DNA from 2 places in the Bradyrhizobium sp. B097 genome. Region 1 is predicted to be linked to the other one. Evidence: riboswitches for the same ligand, from Rfam matches in the RefSeq annotation. Region 1 holds a riboswitch; the other holds the start of a gene.

Region 1 (8,436 bases):
AGAAGGAGACGCAGGTCTTGTAGTATTTCGGATTGCCGACCAGCGCGTCGAGCACCTGCTTCTGGTTGATCGCCATCAGCGCCGCCTGGCGAACCTTGATGTTGTCGAACGGCGGATAGAGGAAGTTCATGCGGCCGAGCGTCTGGAAGCCGAACTTGTTCAGCGTCTCGACCTTCAGGTCCTTGTCGCCTTCCAGGATCGACAGCGTGTCGAACGACGGGTTCTCCAGGAAATCGATGTCACCGGACTGCAGCGCATTCATCGCAGTCTGCGCGTCGGCCATCGTGACCCACTCGACGCGGTCAACCTTTACGACCTTGCCGCCCGCGGTCCAGCTCGCCGGCTCCTTGCGCGGCACGTAGTCCGTGTTCTTGACATAGACCGCCTTCACGCCCGGCTGGAATTCGGCCTGGACGAATTTGAACGGGCCCGAACCGATCTGCTCCGGGATCGGCTTGTCCGGCGGCGTTTCGGCCAGCCGCTTCGGCATCATGAAGGCGACGCGCGACGACGGCTTGCCGATCGAATCCAGCACCAGGCCGTAGGGCTCCTTCAGCTTCAGCGTGATCGTCTTCGCATCGGTGGCCTCTAAGCTCGCCGTGAAGTCCATCAGCTTCTGGCCCATGCCGTCGACCTTGGCCCAGCGCTTCAGCGAAGCGACACAGTCTTCCGCGGTCACCGGCGTTCCATCGTGCCACTTCAGGCCGTCGCGCAGCGTGAACGTGTAAGTGAGCTTGTCGTCGGACACCTTCCAGTCCGCCATCTGCGGCTGGATCTTGAAGTTGGAGTCGGTCGCGACCAGCGTGTCGTAGACCATGTAGCCATGGTCTCGCGTGATATAGGCGGTGGTCAGGATCGGATCGATGACGCGCAGATCCGAGTGCATCACCGCGGTGATGGTCTTGCCCGCGGCCATAGCCTGCGGCGCAAAGGACAATTCCTGCGGCGCGAACGACAGCGCGAGCGCGGTTAACGCAGCCGCGAGCGTGCGGTGCTTCCAACGCGAGATAGGGAACATGCAATTTCTCCTGACGTGTAACTGGTCAAAGCCGGCTTATTCGTTATGCATGCGGTTCGTTATTTAGGCGAACTAACATGCTGTATGGCTTGTGAAATCGAGACTTGCATCAAGCGCAATGCGCGTCAATCGGTTTCCGGCAGGATCGAACGTATACGAACGAATGAACCGCTGGTGCAGCGCATTTGACTTTACAAACTCGTCTTCCGAGCTTTTCGTACCGCACGCGAACGCGTATCGGCGCGCACAAACAACAAGAGAGAAAAGACATGAACCCCGCCAATCTTCCTTTTGATTCCGAAGCGATGCTGCAGGGGCTGCGCAGCTGGGTGGAATGCGAGAGCCCGACATGGGATGCGGCCGCAGTCGAGCGCATGCTCGACCTCGCCGCGCGCGAGATGGCGGTCATGGGTGCGACGATCGAACGCATCGCGGGACGCCAGGGCTGTGCCGGCTGCGTCCGCGCCCGTTTTCCCCATCCGAAACAAGGCCAGCCCGGCATCCTCATCGCCGGCCATCTGGACACCGTGCACCCGGTCGGCACCATCGAAAAGCTGGCGTGGCGGCGCGAAGGCAACAAGTGCTTCGGGCCCGGTATCTTCGACATGAAGGGCGGCAACTATCTGTCGATCGAGGCGATCCGGCAGTTGGCGCGCGCGTCCTTCACGACGCCGCTGCCGATCACGGTGCTGTTCACGCCCGATGAAGAGGTCGGCACGCCGTCGACGCGCGACATCATCGAGGCGGAGGCCGCGCGCAACAAATACGTGCTGGTGCCGGAGCCCGGCCGGCCGAACAACGGCGTCGTCACCGGCCGCTACGCGATCGCGCGCTTCAATCTGGAAGCTGTCGGCAAGCCGAGCCATGCCGGCGCGACACTTTCTTCCGGCCGTTCTGCGATCCGCGAAATGGCCCGGCAAATCATTGCGATCGACGGCATGACCACCGAAGACTGCACCTTCTCGGTCGGCATCGTGCATGGCGGGCAATGGGTCAATTGCGTCGCAACGACCTGCACCGGCGAAGCGCTCAGCATGGCCAAGCGCCAGGCCGATCTCGACCGCGGCGTCGAGCGCATGCTGGCGCTGTCGGGCACCGCCAACGACGTGACCTTCAAGGTGACGCGCGGCGTCACCCGCCCGGTATGGGAGCCGGATGCCGGCACCATGGCGCTCTATGAAAAGGCCAAGGGCCTTGCAGCGGCGATGGGCCTCGATCTGCCGCACGGCAGCGCCGGCGGCGGATCGGACGGCAACTTCACCGGTGCGATGGGCATCCCTACCCTCGACGGCCTCGGCGTTCGCGGCGCCGATGCACATACGCTCAACGAGCATATCGAGATCGAGAGCCTCGCCGAGCGCGGCCGCCTGATGGCGGCGCTGCTGGCGACGCTGGACTGACATCGATTTGCACTGCACAACACGTTGGCACTGCCGGACCGAAATTTAGCCTTGTCCAATTTTAAGGCTTCGCCTACGGTCCGGCCGTCCAACGCGACGATGCGGGAGAGATCGAAGCCACAACATTCGTGTTGTTGCTTCGGCGCCGACGGAGCAACCGCCCCGGAAACTCTCAGGCAAAAGGACTGTATCGTCAGGACGATCTGGAGAGAGACGAACATGGCCGCACATCAAGGGCCATGACGTCCACCGAAGGGGATAGTCTGCCATCGGGCCCAGGCCCGATGCGGATCAAGCTCTCAGGTACCGTGACAGATGGGGCGCCGACGCCGGTTTCACCGGTGGTTCGGCGACTCTAACCCACGGGAGCCTGAAGACCACCATGCCTCACATCGCAATCATTGGCGCCGGCATCACCGGCGTGACGACGGCCTATGCCCTGCTCGAACGCGGCTACCGGGTGACTGTCCTCGACAGGCATCGCTACGCCGCGATGGAAACCTCATTCGCCAACGGCGGACAGCTTTCCGCCAGCAATGCAGAGGTGTGGAACAGCGCCGCGACCATTCTCAAGGGGCTGCGCTGGATGCTTCGAAGCGACGCGCCGCTGCTGATGAATCCGAAGCCGAGCTGGCACAAATATTCCTGGATCGGCGAGTTCGTCGGCCACATCGGCCGCTATCGCACCAACACCATCGAGACCACGCGGCTCGCAATCGAAGCGCGCAAGCATCTGTTCTCGATCGCGCAGCGCGAGAATATCGCCTTCGATCTCGAACGCCGCGGCATCCTGCACGTCTATCACGACAAGGCCGGCTTCGAGGCGGGCCTGCGCGTCAACACGCTGCTGCAACAAGGCGGGCTCGACCGCCGGCCGGTGACGGCGGACGAAATCCGCAGCATCGAACCCGCGCTGCAGACGAGCTGCTATGGCGGCTTCTTCACACCGTCGGACGCGACCGGCGATATCCACAAGTTCACGCGCGGCCTCGCCGACGCCTGCATCCGCCGCGGCGCGAGCTTCGTCCATGAAGCCGACGTCGATGCGATCGCGCGCGGCGACGACGGCTTCCGCATCGGCTGGAACGAAGTCGCTTCGCACGATGCTGAGGTCGCGACGCGACATGAGTTGCAGGCGGACGGCATCGTCATTTGCGCCGGCGTCGCGAGCCGCCACTTCGCAGGCCTGCTCAACGACCGCGTCAACGTCTATCCGGTGAAGGGCTATTCGATCACCGTGCAGCTCGATGCGCCGCAAAGCCGGGACGCTGCGCCAACCGTCAGCCTGCTCGATGAGGCCGCGAAGATCGTCACCAGCCGGCTCGGCGCCGACCGCTTCCGCGTCGCCGGCACCGCCGAGTTCAACGGTTTCAACCTCGACATTCGCGCCGACCGCATCCAGCCGCTGGTGGATTGGGTGCGGCAGCATTTTCCCGGCGTCGACACGTCGAGGGTCGTGCCGTGGGCCGGCCTGCGCCCGATGATGCCGAACATGATGCCGGTGGTGCGCGCCGGACGGTTTCCGGGCGTGTTCTACAACACCGGCCACGGTCATCTCGGCTGGACGCTGTCGGCTGCGACGGCGCAGATGGTGGCAGGCGCGATCGATGACTGGCGCGATCTCGACACGCCCTCGATGGTGCCATCGCAGGTCGATGCGACAGAGACCGCCCGCGCAGCTTTCCCCTAATTATCCGGCCGACGAGGAAGAATATGAGCGTATTTGCGTGTGGCCAAGTCGGAATTCGCTGAGAAACACCGCATGACAACGACTAGCGTCATATTGGGGAAAAGCGCTTCAGCGCGGGAGGGGACAATGCGCATTGGGGTGGCGGACACGCACGACACGTTGACCAAGCCGGATCAGATTGCCGCCGAGCTGTGCGCGGCCGTCGATCGAAACTTCGACGATCAGATCGCGTTCCTGTCGCGCATGGTGCAGTTCCGCAGCCTGCGCGGACAGGAAGCGCCGCAACAACGCTGGCTGGCCGAGCAATTCGCAAAGCGCCGCTACGACGTCGATACGTTCAGCCTTGCCGACGTCGACCTGATGAGCCATCCGAAGGCTGCACCGATGGACGGCATCGATCTTGCCGGATCGCAGCAAGTCGTTGCCACGCTCAACAGCAAAGGCAGCGGACGCAGCCTGATCCTGCAAGGTCATATCGACGTGGTGCCGGAGGGCCCCGCTGACCTCTGGGAGCAACCTCCGTTCTCGGGCGCCGTGCACGGAGGCTGGATGTTCGGGCGTGGCGCGCAGGACATGAAGGCCGGTGTCTCGGCAATGATCTTCGCGCTCGATGCCATCCGCGACGCCGGCTATGCCCCGGGCGGGCGTGTCCATCTGCAGACCGTGACCGAGGAAGAGAGCACCGGCAACGGCGCGCTGTCGACCTTGATGCGCGGCTATCGCGCCGACGCCTGCCTCATTCCAGAGCCGACCGGACACACGCTGACGCGTGCCCAGGTCGGCGCCGTCTGGTTTCGCCTGCGCGTCCGTGGCACGCCGGTGCATGTCGCCTATTCCGAGGCCGGTACCAGCGCCATCCTGTCGGCGATGCATCTGGTGCGCGCGTTTCAGGATTACACCAAGGCGCTCAACGCCCGGGCGCTCGACAACAGCTGGTTCCGCAGTGTCAAGAATCCGATCAAGTTCAACGTCGGGATCATCAAAGGCGGCGATTGGGCCAGTTCGACCGCGGCGTGGTGCGAGCTGGATTGCCGGCTCGGTCTCTTGCCGGGCGAAACACCACAGCAGGCGATGCGCGGCATCGAGGAATGCCTGACTGAGGCGCACAAGGCCGACGACTTCCTGTCCGACAATCCGGCTGAGCTCGTATGGAGCGGCTTTCAGGCAGACGCGGCGGTGTGCGAACCCGGCAGCGACGCGGAAGCAGCTCTGTCTGCCGCCCATCACTCCATCTTCGACGCTCCAATGCAGGAGCGCTTGTCTACGGCCGTCAACGACACCCGCTATTATTGCGTCGACTACGGCATCCCTGCCCTTTGCTATGGTCCGTACGGTATCGGCCCGCATGCGTTCAACGAACGTGTCGAGCTCGACAGCCTTCGCAAGACAACGCAGAGCATCGCACTGTTCGTCGCCAATTGGTGCGGCGTGATGCGAGCGTGAATGGACTTTTCGTTTCAGGTCGGTGGCGCATTGCGCCATGTGCAATTCGAAATAGCAGCTTCAGACCAAGGGAGGCTTCCAACGGCCTGAACCGCGCCTTGATATAACGTCGCCATTGGCACAGTATTTGCCTGCAAATTCATCACGTTCGCGCTAGCCTTGAGACAAGACGCAGAAGCGCATGAGACACATCACGGGGACACCATGAGTATGATGCGGCCCAGCCTTCGCTTCACACCATCTGGCGGCAGGAGATAGCAACGATGCTCGGCTATCTCCTTCGCCGCATCCTCGCCGCCGTTCCCGTGATGGGCGTGGTGGCTCTGTTCGTGTTCCTGTTGCTGCGGCTAACGCCGGGCGACCCGGCCGCGATTCTCGCCGGCGACAATGCGACACCCGAACAGCTCGATCGCATCCGCACCTCGCTTGGTCTCAACGAGCCGATCTACATCCAGTTCTATACCTGGGTCGCCAAGCTGCTGCACGGCGACCTCGGCGTCTCGCTGATCTCGAACAAGCCGATCCTCGAGATGATCGGTCCGCGCCTCGAGCCCTCGATCTCGGTCGCGCTGGCCACCATCGTCCTCTCGATCCTGGTGGCGGTGCCGCTCGGCGTGATCGCGGCGTGGAAGCACGGCACCTGGATCGACCGCTGCGTGATGGGGCTGTCGGTGCTCGGCTTCTCGGTGCCGGTGTTCGTGATCGGCTATGTGCTGATCCAGGTGTTTGCGATCGATCTGCGCTGGGTGCCGGTGCAGGGCTTCAAGAGCATCATGGCAGCCTGCCCAGCATCACCGCCGAAGCCGCTTAGCGCACTTGAGGTCGCCACCTGTATGGGAGACAGCTTCGGTCCGTTCTTCCAGCGCCTCATCCTGCCGACCTGCACCCTCTCCTTCATTTATGTCGCGTTGATCGCGCGCATGACGCGGGCCTCGATGCTCGACGTGTTGGGTGAGGATTACGTGCGCACGGCGCGCGCCAAGGGCATCGGCGAGAGCGGCGTGCTGCTGCGCCATGCGCTACGCAACGCCGCGGTCCCGGTCATCACCGTGATCGGTTCCGGCTTCGCGCTGCTGATCTCGGGCGTCGTCGTCACGGAGAGCGTGTTCAACCTGCCCGGCATCGGCCGCCTCACCGTCGATGCGGTGCTGGCGCGCGACTATCCGGTGATCCAGGCCATGATCCTTCTGACATCGGGTATCTATGTCGCGGTCAATCTCTTGATCGACCTCGCCTACACCCTGCTCGATCCTCGTATCCGGTACTGAGCAATGGCGATCGAAACCCTTCCCGAATCCTCCATCCCCGTCACCCGGCCGTTCCGCGTCAAGTTCGGCTTCCTGGCATCGACGCCGATCATCGCGGTTGCGACGATCTGCCTCGTCCTGATCATCCTGATGGCGATCTTCGCGCCGCTCCTTGCGCCTCATGATCCACTCTTGCTGACGCCGGCGCAGCGGCTGAAGCCGTCAAGCGCGCAATACCTGCTCGGCACCGACGCCTATGGGCGCGACCTGCTGTCGCGCGTCATCTATGGCGCACGGATCTCGCTGTTGATCGGGCTCGGCGCCGCCGTCTGCTCGATCGCCATCGGGCTCCTGATCGGCCTCGTCGCCGGCTTCTTCCGCTGGGTCGATGCGGTGATGATGCGCGTGATGGACGGCTTGATGGCGATCCCCGCCATCCTGCTCGCGATCGCCGTGGTGTCGCTGTCCGGCGCCAGCATCTGGACCGTGATGGTCGCGATCACCATCCCCGAGATCCCACGCGTGGCGCGGCTGGTGCGCTCGGTGGTGCTGACCGCGCGCGAGGAGCCCTATGTCGAGGCCGCGATCTCGCTCGGCTCGAGCCTGCCGAAGATCATGTGGCGGCATTTGATGCCGAACACGATCGCGCCGCTGATCGTGCAAGGCACTTACGTCTGCGCATCCGCGATCCTGACCGAGGCGATCCTGTCGTTCCTCGGCGCCGGCATCTCGCCGGAAACGCCGACCTGGGGCAACATCATGGCCGAGGGCCGTGCCTATTTCCAAGTCAAGCCGTCGCTGATCTTCTGGCCGGGATTGCTGCTCTCGATCGCCATTCTCAGCGTCAACCTGATCGGCGACGCCGCGCGCGACGCGCTCGATCCCCGCATGAAGCAGCGTGAGGGCAAGTGACGGCTTCAATACCAATTGAAGCCGTCATCCCGGGGCGGTGCGAAGCACCGAACCCGGGATCCCGAGATTCCGGGTCTGGTGCTTGCGCCCCATCCCGGAATGACACTGACGGACCCATCGTGCCCCCTCGCAACACGAGACCCTGACATGACCAACGTCGTCCTCGACATCAACAATCTCGTCGTCGGTCTCGGCCGCAAGGCTGACGCGCACCGCATCATCGACGACCTGTCGCTGCAAGTGCGCGAGGGCGAGACGCTCTGCCTCGTCGGCGAAAGCGGCTCGGGCAAGTCGGTGACCTCTTTGACCACGATGGGCCTGCTGCAGAAGGGCACGCTGGTGCCGTCCGGCGGCAGCGTCAAACTGGTCGGCGAGGAACTGCTCACCGCGACCGACCGGCGGCTGCGCCAGCTGCGCGCGACGCGGATGGCGATGATCTTCCAGGAGCCGATGACCGCGCTCAATCCGGTCGTGCCGGTCGGCCGCCAGATCGACGAGGTGCTGCGCGCCCATACCGATCTCGATTCCCGCGCACGGCGTCAGAAGATCCTGGCGATGATGGAGCACGTGCGGCTGCCGGATGTGCAACGCATCTTCTCCTCCTACCCTCACCGCCTCTCGGGCGGACAGCGCCAGCGCATCATGATCGCGATGGCGCTGGTGTTGGAACCGAAGCTCCTGATCGCGGACGAGCCGACCACCGCACTCGACGTCACCACCCAGAAG
Region 2 (8,436 bases), 3.5 Mb from region 1:
AGTGCCTTCGGTCGGAACCTGGCACCCGCCTGCCGCTGCGGCGCGTCCAGACTTTTGTAAGAGCGTCGATCCCACCATGGGCGGCTGCTTGAAGGATGCCGACAGCCACACCGATATCATCGCGAAATACTGAAGCGCTTCAAAACCGCCGAGATATCGAAATCGACATCCTGCAAATCCCGCTTCGTGATTTTCTCACGAGACAGGAGCCGACGCGCCGATACATGCTCGCGCGGCCGATTTACGCTCTCCACACAGACACAGGTATCGTCCCGAAAATGAAAGACGGAGAGGTCAGATGTGGTTCCAGGGCGCACGATGCTCTCGGTCGCACCGAACGGAAGTCCGGCAATTTGAAGCTTGAGGTCGTATTGATCCGACCAGAACCACGGCAGAGCATCATAAGCCCTGTCGACGCCCGCGATGACCGCCCCTGCCACCCGCGACTGGTCAGTCGCGTTCTGAACGGACTCCAGTCGGGCATCGCCTGAATTGAACGGCCCCCGGAACAGTGCGCAATCGCCGGCAGCAAATACGTTTGGCCGGCTCGTGCGCGACCGCGAATCGACGACGATACCATTCTTGCTGAACAGGCCGAGTTGCCCGGCCAATTCCAGGTTCGGGACCGATCCGATCCCGACAATGACAGCATCTGCGTGAAGAGCCGTTCCATCGTCCAGCAACACCTGGTGGACGAGCCCGCTTTCGCCGACGAGCGAGCGTACCGTGCGGGACGTGAGCAGTCTGACCCCTCGGCCGGCGTGGACCGAGGACAGAAAACAGGACAACTCCGGAGCAACAACGCGTGCAAGGACCCGATCAGCCGCTTCCACGACCGTGACCTGCTTCTGCAGCTCCATGAGCGCCGAAGCCACCTCCAGACCGATAAAACCGGCGCCGATGATGACAACTTTTTCCGCCTCCGCTGTCGCGGCCTTAAGCAGACGGGCATCAGCGATGGAGCGAAGGTAATAAACATTTCCAAGATCGGCGCCTGCACATGCGAGCGCTCGTGGACGCGCACCGACTGCGAGCACCAGGGTATCAAAGGCGATTTGTGCACCATTCGAAAGTTCGGCCCTGTTCCTTCCGGGTTCAAGGCAGACAACTTTCGTATTCAGCATGAATTCGATCCTGTTTGTCGAGTAGAAGGCGGCCGCCTTGAGAGGCATCGCCTCATCCGAATGCCCCTTGAGATAGGCCTTGGAGAGCGGGGGGCGATGGTAGGGTAGCGCCGCCTCCTCGCTCACGATGACGATGTCTTCGCCGTACCCGCTTTCGCGCGCTTGCGACGCAACTTCAGCCGCGGCGTAGGATCCGCCGACAATCAGCAACTTCTGGCGCATGGCTTCCTGGTATGGAACGCTTGCAGATACATTGGCCGGATCGACTGGTCCGGAATTTAGGGACGCTTCGTCGAGGCCGGTCGGCTACGCGAATTCAGAGCCGGGCGCGAGCGTGACGGCGAGGCCATCCAGATCTTCGGTCAGCTCGATCTGGCATGACAGCCTTGAGTTCTCCTGCCGCTGCTCGACGACGTCCAGCATCGCATCCTCAAAATCAGCGGCAGGCTTGAGCTTTCCCAGCCAGCCATCGTCGACATAGACATGACAGGTTCCGCAGGATGCACATCCGCCGCATTGCGCGGTCAGGTTCAGCCCCGCCCCGCGAATGGCGAGCATCAGCGTCGGCTCGGATACGTCATTGAGTTCGACCAACCGGCCTTCATGGTCGCAAACCAGCAGTTTCATCGATGGAAGTCCCTAGAACACGACGTGCAACGGGCCGTAGGAGCGGTGGGAGAAAGCCCGGAATGTTGGCGGCTCCTTCGCCGGATCGAGACGCAGGTTCGGCAGGCGCGCAATCAGGGCCTTCAGGGTTTCCCGGATCAGAAGCCTCGCCAGATGCATGCCGAGGCAAATTCGCGGACCGACGTTGAATGCCAGGTGATCCGTGGGCGGCGTCCGCTTCAGGTCGGCCATGTGCGGGCAGGCAAAATGCTCTGGGTCCCGGTTTGCGGCGGCGTGCAGCAGGCAGATGATGTCGTCCTTTTTGATTTCCACACCTGCAAGGGTCACGTCCCGGTTGGCCTTTCTGAACCGCCACTGCACCGATCCGAAGAGCCGCAGGACTTCCTCGACGAACGCGTTGAGGGTGCCTTCCTGGTCGCGCGTCACGGCGTCGTGCAGGCCGGGATCGGACAGGAACAGGTAGATCGCATTGGCGATGGCGTTCGCGGTCGTCTCGCCCGCACCGATCACCAGCTCCCGCACGATCCCGACGAGATGGTCGACCCCCACCTCGCCATACTCGGCCTCGGCCCGGGTCCAGAGCTCGCTGATCAGATCGTTGCCCCGCCTGTCCTTTCGCTCGAGGATCAACGGCACGAACAGCCTGTTCAGTTCGGCGGATGCCCGCAGTGCCTTCCGGTTCAGTTCGTCATTGGCGTACTTCACACCGAGGCTGGCAACGATATCCTTATGCCATTGCGAGACATCGGCCATCAGCGCGTCGTCTTTCCAGGGAAGCCCGAAAAGCGAGCCCATGACGCGGTTCGGCACCTCAAAGGCAAGCTGGGAGGCGAGCTCGGCGCTTCCCTTTCCGGCAAAGAGGTCGATCAGGTGGTTGACCGCAGGCAGCACATGTCCGACGCGATAGGCAGGCATGTGCGCAGGGCTCAGAAGCTTCAGATAGAAGCGGCGCATGCGCGCATGCTCTTCCCCGACCAGTGAGGAGACACCCGTCCTGGCGAGATCGCCCTTGATCTCGAACGTCACGGCGGGCGCATCGACGGGCAGGATCCGGTATGTCGCCTCGTCGGTCTCGATCGCCCTGCAGATATCGTAGCTCAGCACGAGCCAGCTATCCATGCCGGGATCCCAAACGACCTTCCCTCGCCTGCGCAACTCGTCATAGGTCGAAAACGGATCCCGCTCGGCAAGCGAGACCATCGACCACTCGGCGGAAGACGGCAAAATCGAAGCAGTGCTCATATTAAGGTGCCTTGTTCCGAAGTCTTTGCGTCGCAAACGTTTGGTTGCCGCTCAGGACGCCGGACGCTTGGTGTATACTCCACGGTCGGTGATGAAAGCGCTGCATTTCAGGGCCGATTCTGCAATATTCCTTCATTCGGGATGTTGTGCAGACGATGAACTGCAGGGCAGGACTCCCTGCCCTTGGGTGGTGTGTGACGCCCGCATCCCCGCGCGCACCGCCAATTGCCACTCGATGCAGACCGCCGCGACAAAGCGTGCAAGCGTCTTTGCGGCGATCCGGCTCCATGAAGCCAACGGGCGCGGGCTGCAAGCGCACTCAAACCTCGATAACCGGCAACTTCGCCGGCGCAATCGTGCTCAGGAATTCAGGACCACCCGTCGTGACCCTGAATACTTCCTCCACCTGAAAGACCCCGCCGGCGGCTTCGAGCTTTGGTTCCACGTGCAGGACGGTATCTTCCTGGATGATATCGGTCGAACCGGCCAAAAGGGACGGAGGCTCCGTCAGTCCGCTTCCCGAGCCATGTCCGACGCGCCCCGAGAGGGGAAAATCGGAGAAATTCCTTGCAGACCAAAGTTCGGCGTAAAGCGCGAATGCGTCGTCGCCCGTCATGCCGGGACGAATCCCTTCGGCCAGGCGGAGCGTCGTGCTTCTCACCACCTCATAAAGCTTTTCCTGTTCAGGTGTGGCTTTGCCGGCCTTTGCCACGCGGTTCAAGTCGCTGACCGCGTCGGCACGGCGCACACCCATATCGACCCAGACGAAATCGTCTTTCTGCAGCCTGATGTCCGCGTTTGGCCGGGTATAGGAGAAATCGCCACGTCCAAAGCGGACAGGAAGCCACTCGACACTGTCTGCGCCGCGACCGATCATCCGCTGCTCAAGCAATTGACCGAACTCGTACTCGCTCACCCCGGGCCGGAGGCCGGCCAGTCCGTCAAAAAACGAATCCGTCGCAACGTTGCAGGCCGCTCGAATTGATTGAAACTCGTGCTCACTCTTGATCAGGCGCTGGCGCCAGATCAGATCGGCCGCATCGACGGGCCGGAACTGATGGGGCGCGGCACGCAGAAGATCGATCAGCATGACCGATCCGCGGCCGAACATGTCGAAACCATAATCAAAGCCGATTGCCGAACCGCCCGGAAGCCCGTGCAAAAACGTCGCGGCCGCCTGAAGTGCACTGTCGGTGAACCCGTCATAGTAGACAGGGCGCACGTCCGCATTACGAATCTGGCGCGCGTTGCGCTGCTCAATCCGGGAGATCAGGATCGATACGCCCGGCTGATCGCGCCGAACAATCGCCAGCATCGGACGCGCGTCCGAAATCCAGTACAGGCTGCGAAATCCCGTGTAGTATTCGAAGTTGTGTCGGGACGTGAGAACCAGCGCCTCAATCGCCGCCCCGGCCATGTTATCCCTAAGGCGAGAGATTCGTGAGCTTATTTCAGCATCACTCGGCCAGGACGGGATCGTGCTCGACATCTTTATTGCTCCATGGAATGGCCGATTACACCAAACGGTGACACGGACCGCCTTCTCCGCGCTCCAGGCACACTCACGCCATTACCGCTTCTCGGAAGACCAGCGAGCGGCCTAATCCCGGCCACGCGACGACGAACGCGTCGTGGATACTGGATGACAACGGCGCGCTCGCGGGGATGAACACGGCGCCATGCCCTCTCGAGATCAACAGCCAGTCTTTTGCGGGCTGGCTCCTCCGGCGCCGACACATCCCGTGAGCTCCTTGGCTCGGTGTTGCTTCCCCTGCTTCGCAAGCACTACCTTGATGATATGCCTTATATACCAGCTATATTAGAGCTACCATATTTATCGCGCGGGTCAACCTGGAACAGATATGGCAACGCTGTTATCCGGGTTGCTGTACCACGCGAGATTGGCGAGCTCACCGATGGTGCGACTGACGCTCTCATGAAAGCGCGCAGGTGCAACGCCAGGCCAGGTAATTGCGAAGAACACGGTCACTGTTCAAACAGGTGTTCGGCCGTAACCGGTAAAACTGAAACCGGTGGACGATCGACACACGTGAAAGCGGGCCGGAGGCGTCGCTGCGGTGCTTCAGGAACAGGACCCTTGAGCCGGGTTGTCCGGGCGCGAATTGGCGGACTGGCAGCGGATTTAAGATCCGGGTGTTGCCCCCGCGGGCCGAAGAGTGCGGTCTTCGGCCGATTTCGGCGGTGACCTCGCTGGCTCTTTCCTGGGCTGACACATCAGCCTGACAAAGCGCCTGCCAACAGTGTTCTTCCAGGACGATATTTTCACTCATAAGCAACAGCTCCACGATTTCGGCTCCGGCGCAGCGTTCCTGGTGTCAACCATTCGTGGGCCCGTTGGCTCGGGACGCCCGGGACGCCCGAGCCTTCTTTTCGCGGCCTTTAGTTGGGTCGATTGGCCGGCGCAGCTGTTCGGCTGGCCCCCAACGGTTCAGACCGCAGGACGGAATAGAGTTTGGTTGCAAAATGCGCAGCCCGGTGAAACAAGCACCGCAGGATCGATGCAACCTAGAAAATTCGCTCGCTGATTTCGATACCAATGCGGTGCCTCGCGATTGGAACCCTTTAAGAGATAGCCGGGTGCGGCAAATGGACGACCTGGATCGACGAATTCTTGCGACCCTGCAGAGAAACAACCAGCTTTCCTTTGCCGAGCTCGCGGAAGCCGTGGGCTCGTCTCCAGCCTCGTGCATGCGACGGGTGAACAAGCTGCGTTCGAATGGCGTGATAGTTGCGGATATCTCGCTCGTCGATCCGAAAGCGCTCGGCAAATCGCTGACTGTCGTTGTCACAGTTCAACTCGACCGGGAGCGGCTTGACCTTGTGGACGATTTCAAACGCGCAATGCGCGCCGCCAATGAGGTCAGCCAGTGCTACATGGTCACCGGCGATGCCGATTTCGTTCTGGTCGTTACCGTCGACGACGTTGAGGCGTTCGACCTCTTCGTGAAGACGAAGCTTTACACAAATCCGAACGTACGGAAATTCCAGAGCATGATCACGCTTGATCGCGTTAAATTCGAGCCGAGAATCAGGGTGTAGCGGGAACGAGGCAAATCAACGGCCTCTCGATATCGAACTGTCCGCTGAATCATTCGGGCTCGAAAGCACGAACGTCCCAGGCTCGCTCTATCGTTCCCGCGGCTCGCGCAGGCCGGTTCGCAATATTCCCTGGAAGAGCTGGGTTGCGATCGGCCGGCAGCTCCTCCAAGGGGATCAGCTGCTCACACCGGCATTGGCAGTGCCGCCCACCAGCCCCGCGGCCATTTCCGCCGTTATGCATGACAGTAGCTGACCGCCATCTGCAAATGACGTTTCCATTGCCGGATAACGGTGGCGATCGATCACGGTCACCTGGTGGCCACGTTGCAACAGCGCGTAAGCCGTTGTGACGCCAGCGATGCCTGCACCTGAACGATGATATGGGACGTTATCTCTCCAACAGCAGGGTTCGGCCTTCCGCCAGTCCTGGCCTCCATCTGTCTTCTACCTGAGAGATTTTTCCTCGCTGCGAGAGGATCCCCTTCGGTGAGCGCCGATCGCGGCTGCTCTTCAGATTGTTCGGCATTGGAAGTCCTTTTGCCTGAGAGTTTCCTGGGGGTGCTCCGTCGGCGCACCTTCGACAGGTGCCTCTCCTATCCAAGCCTTGAGAACGGCTATTCCATTTCCGGATCATCTGCCGCGCAGGGCTCTATTCTCACATGCGTCTCCTCGTAATGCCGGATGCCAAATCGCGTTCATGCTTCGAGTTCTCGCACTTCGCAGGCACGCCAGACCGGCCGCAACGGCTCTTCAGTGCGCCGCGGCGCGATCAATGACATATTTGGCAGTAGATTTGCGCCAAAATGCTCCGGTCGATGAAATAGACGGTACAAAGAACGACGCAAGTCATGGCAAAGACTTCTTGAGGCGTAACCCGCACGAGGCGATCGCAAGAACCAGCCCCTACCGGGCCGTCCGCGCTTCAGGCCGACAGCCCGGCTGGTACGCGGTGCCCCAAGGGACCGGACCGCGTCATTGTCCCACGGGCTCTTCTGTCTGTGGGCCTTTCAACTTCAGCGACGGCAACGGCGCTATCGCCACCCTGCCCTTTGCGTTCAAAGAGCGTGGAATTGATGAAACCACCGGGTCGCGGCAGAGCCCCGAAGAAGGTCATCGCCACGAGCCGCACGCCGGGCGGCTTGCTCTCGCTCTTCTTGAGAAGCCCGACGCCGCAAAAGCAACCCACGAAACGCTGGTCTCGGGAAGCGGGCGATGCATGAATTCATCCACGACGACAGGCAATTTGGAGCGTTCGTTGCGCATATGGCCTGCAATTGATTTCCAGGCACCGGCAAGACGTGAGAACCAGAAGCGGCTGCCGACGGGAAGTTGCGATTTGGTGACGGACCGTACCGCGGCGGCAAGGCAAATCGCCCGGAGAACCACCGTGAAGATCACACTGACTGACGCCGCAAATGCGCTGCCAGGCACCGAACAGAATCACATTGACCGGCGTCGTTATCCTCACGGCATAGCATTCATGGATGGTCAGTATCTTCCTGTGTCCCAGGCCAAAGTTTCGGTGCTGGACTATGGCTTCCTTCACTCCGATGCAACCTATGATACTGCACATGTGTGGGAGGGGCGGTTCTTCCGCCTCAATCTCCATTTGGACCGGTTCTGGCGCAGTGTGGAGCGCCTTCGTATGAAACTCCCGTACAGCCGCGACGAGGTGGAGGAGATCCTCCACAATTGTGTGGCGCTCTCGGGTCACAAGTCCGCGTATGTAGAGATGATCTGCACACGCGGATCGTCGCCGACCTTCAGCCGTGATCCGCGCCAGGCGGAGAACCGCTTCATCGCGTTTGCCGTGCCCTTCGGTTCCGTCGCCAGCAAGGAGCAACTCGAACGCGGGCTGCATGTTTCGATCAGCGGGACTATTCGAATTTCCCCAAAATCGGTCGACCCTTCCATCAAGAACTATCATTGGCTGGACCTCGTGATGGGCCTGTTCGATGCCTATGACGCCGGCGGCGAAACCGCACTTGTTCTGGACGCCAACGGAAATATTGCGGAAGGTCCGGGCTTCAATGTCTTCATCGTCAGGGACGGCGCGCTGCGTACTCCGGCATTTGGCGTCCTTCCCGGCATCACGCGCCGAAGCGTGTTCGACCTTTGCGCGGAGATCGGACTGCCCGCCAAAGCTGCCGACGTCTCTCCCGCGGAACTGCGCGCCGCCGACGAGGTCTTCATCACATCGACCGCGGGAGGCATCATGCCCGTGACCCGCGTCGACGCAGCCCCGATCGCCGGCGGCTGCGTCGGTCCGATCACGCGGCGCATGATCGACATGTACTGGCAGAAGCATCGTGATCCGGCCTGGTCCATGCCCGTCGCCCATGTCTAGAGCGACCCGGCCGGCTGTCGAATGGCCGCCGCTTTC

The links. A riboswitch is a leader RNA that binds a small molecule or an ion and turns the genes downstream of it on or off. The one in region 1 is predicted to bind glycine.
Region 2: another riboswitch for glycine. It lies ahead of AAFG07_RS33040 (FAD-dependent oxidoreductase); the one in region 1 lies ahead of AAFG07_RS16960 (D-amino acid dehydrogenase).

The regions. Positions count from the first base shown of each region.
Region 1 is NZ_CP152412.1:3,644,935-3,653,370, reverse strand. Features, by position in the region: gene AAFG07_RS16970 (ABC transporter substrate-binding protein) at 1-1,018, opposite strand, end outside; gene AAFG07_RS16965 (M20/M25/M40 family metallo-hydrolase) at 1,288-2,418, shown strand; glycine riboswitch at 2,511-2,616, shown strand; glycine riboswitch at 2,620-2,735, shown strand; gene AAFG07_RS16960 (D-amino acid dehydrogenase) at 2,801-4,108, shown strand; gene AAFG07_RS16955 (ArgE/DapE family deacylase) at 4,235-5,551, shown strand; gene AAFG07_RS16950 (ABC transporter permease) at 5,815-6,819, shown strand; gene AAFG07_RS16945 (ABC transporter permease) at 6,823-7,710, shown strand; gene AAFG07_RS16940 (ABC transporter ATP-binding protein) at 7,858-8,436, shown strand, end outside.
Region 2 is NZ_CP152412.1:7,186,081-7,194,516, forward strand. Features, by position in the region: gene AAFG07_RS33010 (FAD-dependent oxidoreductase) at 117-1,346, opposite strand; gene AAFG07_RS33015 (2Fe-2S iron-sulfur cluster-binding protein) at 1,431-1,751, opposite strand; gene AAFG07_RS33020 (cytochrome P450) at 1,764-2,993, opposite strand; gene AAFG07_RS33025 (Xaa-Pro peptidase family protein) at 3,313-4,482, opposite strand; gene AAFG07_RS33030 (hypothetical protein) at 4,928-5,284, opposite strand; gene AAFG07_RS33035 (Lrp/AsnC family transcriptional regulator) at 5,601-6,053, shown strand; partial or broken gene AAFG07_RS33040 (FAD-dependent oxidoreductase) at 6,291-6,413, opposite strand; glycine riboswitch at 6,481-6,573, opposite strand; glycine riboswitch at 6,574-6,659, opposite strand; gene AAFG07_RS33045 (aminotransferase class IV) at 7,453-8,400, shown strand.